DNA from 2 places in the Paenibacillus polymyxa M1 genome. Region 1 is predicted to be linked to the other one. Evidence: predicted binding sites of a transcription regulator. Region 1 holds the regulator's gene; the other holds the start of a gene.

Region 1 (3,429 bases):
AAGCTCATTCATCGCTGCAATGGAAGGACGCTCCAAAATCCCTAAATCTACACCGAGACGTACATCGGACAGCCGCTGTGCAGCCTCCTTGGAATCCAAAACTGCTGCATATGACAAAATACCGAATGAACGCATCACCCGATCTGTAATCCGCAGCATGGATTCATTCATCAATCGTTCTCTGGCAGAACGTTCGTGCTCTATAATTTGCAGCACCACGCCATGCAGATTCTCGATAATTTCCGCTTCGGTTTGTCCCAGGGTAATCTGATTAGATACCTGAAACAAATTTCCAACTGCTTCACTGCCTTCACCATAAATGCCGCGAACCGTAAGACCTACCTGTGAAACAGCGGACAATATACGATTGATTTGATGAGTCATAACTAATGCGGGCAAATGCATCATCACCGAAGCTCGCATACCTGTGCCGACATTCGTCGGACAACTGGTCAGAAACCCCCTCCGATCATCAAATGCATAATCAACATGAGCTTCAAATGCATCATCAATGACCATAGCGCGTTCCCAGGCTTCTCTCACCTGACATCCCGGATATAAGCACTGAATACGCAGATGATCCTCTTCATTTATCATAACACTAACTGATTCATCATCACTAATCAACACAGCACCGTTGCGAGATTCGTTCGCCAAATTAGGACTAATTAAGTGCTTCTCAACCAGTACCTGCTTGTCGATCTCATCCAACTCGGATATTTTCAAGGTATGAAAAGTACCAAAACGACGCAAATCATCATACTGAAGGATATCCGTTAAGCGTTGAAGCACTTCTTCCGACTGCTGATTGGTAGCAAGCATGGGAAAAGGCAAATGCTGCAAGTTACGCGCAATTCTTACCCGGCTGCTAATGACAATCTCCGAATCCGCAGCATCACCACGCATCCAATCACTTAGCGGCTTTTCCGTAAATCGGATATTGGGCATCACGCATTCCCTCCTACTCTTCACAAACTTTACTCTTCAGTCATTTCTTTTTCAAGCTTTCTGATTTGATCCCTAAGCTCAGCAGCTGATTCGAATTCTTCCTGTACAATGTGTTGTTGCATCTCTTTTTTTAAATCATCAATTTGCCGTTTAACCTTTAATCGGCCTCCAGTACGGACCGGAACTTTCCCAACATGACTCGTACTACCATGCACACGCTTGAACAGAGGGTCCAGACGACTATCAAAATATTGATAGCATGATGGACATCCAAAACGTCCTAGCTTACTAAACTGTGTATAAGTCATACCGCAATCCTTGCATTGCAGATTTTGGGGAACAGTGTGACCTGAAGACTGGCTCTTTGTGCTGGAGTCAAAATCCAACATCCCCGACAACAAGCTATGAATCGAAAAGCCATTAGGTGTTCCAGGGATCATTTCCCCTTTTTCCTTCGCACATGTCTCACAAATATGAAACTCTGTCTTTTCGCCATTCACAATTTTGGTGAAATGCAAAGTTGCCGGCCGCATATTACATTCTTGGCACAGCATAAAAGCACCTCCTTCATCGTCAGGATTTTTACAAATCCCTACATCTGAATTGCAAATCTCTATTCACTGGTTAATGGATACTAGCTATTTGGCCGCCAGCAACGAGATCAGCATAGCCTTAAGCAATCTTGCTCGCAGTTGGTCACGATAGGGAAGCTTTAGCAATAATGTATCTCTTGATAAAGCAGCCTTCATTAGACCAGCTTCCCTTTTGCTTAAAAAATGAGCTTCCTCTAACTGATAAATCAGTCCTTCTGCTGCCGATTGGCTAATTTCCTCCCCGATGCTCTGATGAAGGTGTGTATGAATCGCATGTTGTGCAGGTAATTGAATTCGCTGAATTCGAATGTAGCCTCCACCACCGCGTTTACTTTCCACCACATAACCTTTTTCCAGCGTAAACCGGGTACTAATTACATAATTAATTTGCGACGGTACGCAGGAAAAGCGGTCAGCCAGATCATTGCGCTGAATCTCCACTAAGCCTTGGGGACTTTCCAGCAGCATGCTCTTCAAATATTGTTCAATAATGTCGGAAACATTGCGCATTTCATCATCCTCCACTAACGGAAACGCAAGTATTCAAGTACATTTCACGCTCCACAGAGTCCGCCGTATATTGAACTTAACCAAACGATATAGTCACGAATCTAAGCTGCATTCAGGCTATTGCCTGTTGTACATCCATTGGAATTGTACCGTTTCGTTTCTAGTGTGACCTTTATTTGCGATAAATCATACACTTCAATTCTGTACATAAGAAGCAGCTCCTAACTATACGCAAATCAGGTCGTTATTTTTTACTTTTTTGCTGTCAAATTGTTATATACGGCCAATCCAACAACATGATACTTTTGTGGAATCACACTGATTCCAATTGACTTTGACTTTCTTTGACTATATTCGTATTATAGCACAAATTTCATTTTTGCCAAGGGGTCAATACCATTTTTCGCAATCTAATTATGTTTTATACCATATTACAAAAAACTCTTCCCATTATGGAAAGAGCTTTGAGTAATTATGATAAACCACATCCAATTTGGTTAAAAAAAAGTTGGACATTAAGAAGAACCAATTGGAGCTTTATCAGAAAAAATCCAATAAGAACGTTTGTTTTATTGGTATTACACGTTTAAGTGCAGCCACAGACTTACTGCTTCCTTCAATACGCCCCCAATTAGACAGGTTATCAGCTTGCTGGTAGCCGAGCATTAAACTTGTTAATGACTGAATCCCCAGTTTCAAGTCAGCTGCTAAGGCGTTGTCAGATAAATTGCTTGTATCCACTCTTGCCAGATGTCCTTGCCCCTCCGTAGTAATTGTTAATCTCCATACTCCTTCATTCCAAGGGGCATACCGATCTGTCAGATGTAAGGTCAAACTTGTTTCTTCTCCAATCTGCTCAAAAGGGTATCTCTCTACAAAAGCAACTGCATCCACAATACGCCCCATAAAATAAGGCACCGTTTCCTGTTGAATTCGCGGATCATCGAGTAAAAAGGGCAGGTTGTCATCTGCTGGAACGTAAATAAATTTACCTTGGGTTATCATTGAGTCATGATTTGCAAAATAAGTCCACAAAGCCCGACGTGCCGTCTCATTTTCATATACCAACTCATCACAATTTAACTGTTTATCTTCTATTTTGTATAGTGCATATCCCTGAGGATTGCCTGCATCCGTGTAATATACTACAGTTCGATAATTTTCATTTAAAATCCGTTCCTGCCACCATTCCTTATCTCGTACCAGCGTACCATTGTAACGTGAAGCATACGATTGATACACTTGGTCCAATTCTGAAATATTTTTGATATCCCGTTTGACTATACCTTCTGTTTTAAGTTTAGCAGGGAATTTATCAATTGGAATGACGTACTTTTTGTACTCCATATATGTTTCCCATCCAAATTTACGATAAAAG
Region 2 (3,429 bases), 880 kb from region 1:
GCTGTTAGGTGTACAGATTGAAATCAAGGAGTGTACAGATTGTAAACTACATACAATAGGGTATAGATATAATAAGAAAAGTGATCAAAACACATAGATTATACAGATTTGCAATAGGAGGAATACTTACGATGAACAAACATACAAAAAAATGGGGCTCAGCATTGCTGGCAGCGGGAATTTTAGCAGGGGTTGCGGTTATTCCCGTTTCCTATATTGGGGCAGCATCGACCAAACAGCAGCAAGCGACAACACAGCAACCAGGGATCGCCATCCAATGGAATGGTAAAACGTTGGCCGCTAAAGGTATTCAAGTGAACGGGAACACCATGATTCCAGTGGCAGCACTGCGTGACAGCTTGGGAATTCCGGTGAGCTATGACACCAAAGAAGGGACATATACAGTGGGGAGTGGGTACAACAAGCTCTATATCGTGGTCTCCTCCTCGGATGCCTATGTCAATGTGAACGGAATCAACACGCGCAGCATGGATGCCAAAATGATCGCCGGGAAGCTGTACATTCCTATGAGTCTGCTGAAAGACTATCTGGGTATCGATGCTCAGTGGAATGCAGCTCAGAAAACCGTAACATTGAGTAAAAGCCAGCTAAATCCAATCACAATTGCATCTCAGACGCTTCCAGCTTCGAGCAATGCAAAGGTATCTTATAAGATTAAGTATCCACAAATCAGCGGCAGCCAGCTGAATCCTGAGGCTCAACAGACCATTAATAATGTGCTAAAAAAGCATGCAGAGACAGTATTGGCAGCAGGCAAAAAGATGGTGGCAGAGGGAGAGGTTACAGCAGAAAGACCGTATGATTTCGAGAATGATTTTGCAATTGCCTATAACAAGGACGGTATTCTAAGTGTGATTATGCAGGACTACTCGTATACAGGTGGCGCACATGGCATGACGGCGCGTAAAGGATACACGTTCTCGCTCGCTGATGGCAAGCTGCTGCAATTGTCTGACGTATTGAAGGCAAATCCGAACTATAAAAAGTTTTTGAATGCTGATTTGAAGAAAAAAATTGATGCGCTCCAGGCTGGCGAAGGTTTTGAAAAATTTAAAGAGTTGGCCGCAGATCAGAATTTTTATGTGACCAACAGTGGAGTAACCATCGTGTTTGATTTGTATGATTATGCTCCATACGCGTATGGAATTCCGGAGTTTACTTACTCGTTCGCTCAACTGCTGCCTCAGGGCGGAAAGCCTTTTGCGGGACAAAATCAATAATTTGGATGACCTATATTTTAAAAAAATAGCAAATCAAAAAGGCTGCCTACTGGATACGAATATCCGAGGCAGCCTTTTTGATTTACCAGCTATCCGAGGTAAATAAGTTTTCTTATACACCTTCTGGAGAGGAGCTAGTTAACACTTTATCAATAATACCGTATTCTTTGGCATCATCAGCGGACATGAAATAGTCACGGTCTGTGTCTTTTTCGATGCGTTCCAGTGGTTGACCTGTGCGATCTGCGAGAATGCGGTTCAATTTGTCACGCATTTTCAGAATGCGACGGGCGCGAATTTCGATATCCGTTGCCTGTCCTTGTGCACCACCCAGTGGTTGGTGAATCATAATTTCACTGTTTGGTAAGGCAAAACGTTTGCCTTTGGCACCTGCATTCAGCAAGAAAGCACCCATGGAAGCAGCCATACCTACACAAATGGTAGATACGTCAGGTTTAATGTATTGCATCGTATCGAAAATGGCCATACCAGCTGTGATGGAACCGCCAGGACTGTTAATATACAAGTGAATGTCTTTTTCAGGATCTTCAGCAGCCAAAAACAGCATTTGTGCAATAATTGAGTTGGCTACAACGTCATTGACGTCCGAGCCCAACAAAATAATGCGATCCTTCAACAGTCTGGAATAAATGTCATAGGCGCGTTCGCCGCGGTTACTTTGTTCTACTACCATAGGAACATAGCTCACGTCAAAAAACCTCCCTTAAATATCGTTAGTGGATTTGGTGGATATGCCGATTACACATCCCTATTTATAAACTGTTACCGTATTAACCACATGATAAACAATTTCAAACAAAAAGTCAAAGAAAGTCAAACTATTGATTGAAAAAAGAGCGCTCAGCGCTCTTTTTGGTTAAAAACATTATATGGAACATTTAGCCGATCATATAAAACGACGCGCCCGCGAGGAATCGAACCTCGATCTCAGGCTCCGGAGGCCTACGTCATATCCGTTGGACCACGGGCGCACAGATGAACATTACAAGCAACTAACTAATTAATTGGAAACAAAGATGATTATATGATATACGGCATTGAATTGCAAGCTTTTATTACGTGCGCATATTCACATAAAAAGTTGAGAAATATAGGTTCAGATAGACTTGCATGTGAAGCAAATATTGGGTAAGATATACGTGGGACTTAAAAAGTTATCCCGGGACATTTTAAGACCAGTTAGAGATATAGCATAGAGACAGAACTTAGAAGTGTGCGGGAGTGGAAAGCATGCGAAAGATATTAGAAATACAGAAGCAGCTTCTGCCCGACCTCATGGATGTTTTGAAAAAAAGGTACACGATCCTGCATCAGATTATGCTGTCCGAAGTTATTGGACGCAGAACACTGGCAGCTTCACTGGATATGACCGAGCGCGTACTGCGCGCTGAGACTGATCTCCTTAAAGCGCAAGGGCTAATTGAGATTGAGAGTGTGGGCATGAAGGTGAGCAAAGCAGGACTGGATCTGCTGGAACAGCTGGAGCCGATTGCGAACAACTTGTTCGGCCTGTCCCAATTGGAGGATCAGATTCGTCAAGCCTACGGTTTGAGGAAGGTGGTTGTCGTTCCAGGGGATTCGGATGCTTCACCGTTAGCGAAGCAGGAACTGGGCCGTGCTGGCGCAAAGGCGCTGCTGAGTGTTATGGATGACGAGGACGTGGTCGCTGTAACAGGTGGCACGACGATTGCAGATGTGGCGGAACAACTGACATTACCTGCTAACGGCCCGCTTAAAGGCGGATGGTTTGTACCGGCACGCGGGGGTTTGGGAGAGAGCATGGAAATGCAGGCAAATACAATTGCCTCCACGATGGCTCGCAAGGTCGGCGCTCAATACCGTCTGCTCCATGTACCGGATTTGCTCAGCAATCATGCTTACAACTCCTTGCTTGAGGATACGAATATTCAGGATATATTGAGCCTGATTCGAGAAAGTCGTATTATCATTCACGGGATAGGCAACGCCATAGCAATGGCCCACAGACGCAAGCTTGACCCTGAAACCTTCGCCCAGATCAGCAATGAGGGCGCGGTCGCCGAATCGTTTGGTTATTATTTTAACGAAGACGGCGTCGTTGTTCACAGAATGCTGACGCTTGGACTCCGTTTGGAGGACATCAGGCGCACGGAGACGGTGTTAGGTGTGGCTGGAGGCAAGAGCAAGG

Evidence for each region. The regulator CtsR, encoded in region 1, represses protease genes until heat stress. The targets are predictions, from matches to a motif close to ATGGTCAATAAAGGTCAAACA.
Region 2: the regulator CtsR is predicted to act here: its motif matches at 2,062-2,082, upstream of clpP (ATP-dependent Clp endopeptidase proteolytic subunit ClpP).

The regions. Positions count from the first base shown of each region.
Region 1 is NC_017542.1:5,191,370-5,194,798, forward strand. Features, by position in the region: gene PPM_RS23440 (protein arginine kinase) at 1-948, opposite strand, end outside; gene PPM_RS23445 (UvrB/UvrC motif-containing protein) at 978-1,502, opposite strand; gene PPM_RS23450 (CtsR family transcriptional regulator) at 1,587-2,051, opposite strand; gene PPM_RS23455 (GNAT family N-acetyltransferase) at 2,592-3,429, opposite strand, start outside.
Region 2 is NC_017542.1:210,091-213,519, forward strand. Features, by position in the region: gene PPM_RS00920 (PdaC/SigV domain-containing protein) at 132-1,241, shown strand; gene clpP (ATP-dependent Clp endopeptidase proteolytic subunit ClpP) at 1,354-1,950, opposite strand; tRNA gene PPM_RS00930 (tRNA-Arg) at 2,162-2,233, opposite strand; gene PPM_RS00935 (sugar-binding transcriptional regulator) at 2,493-3,429, shown strand, end outside.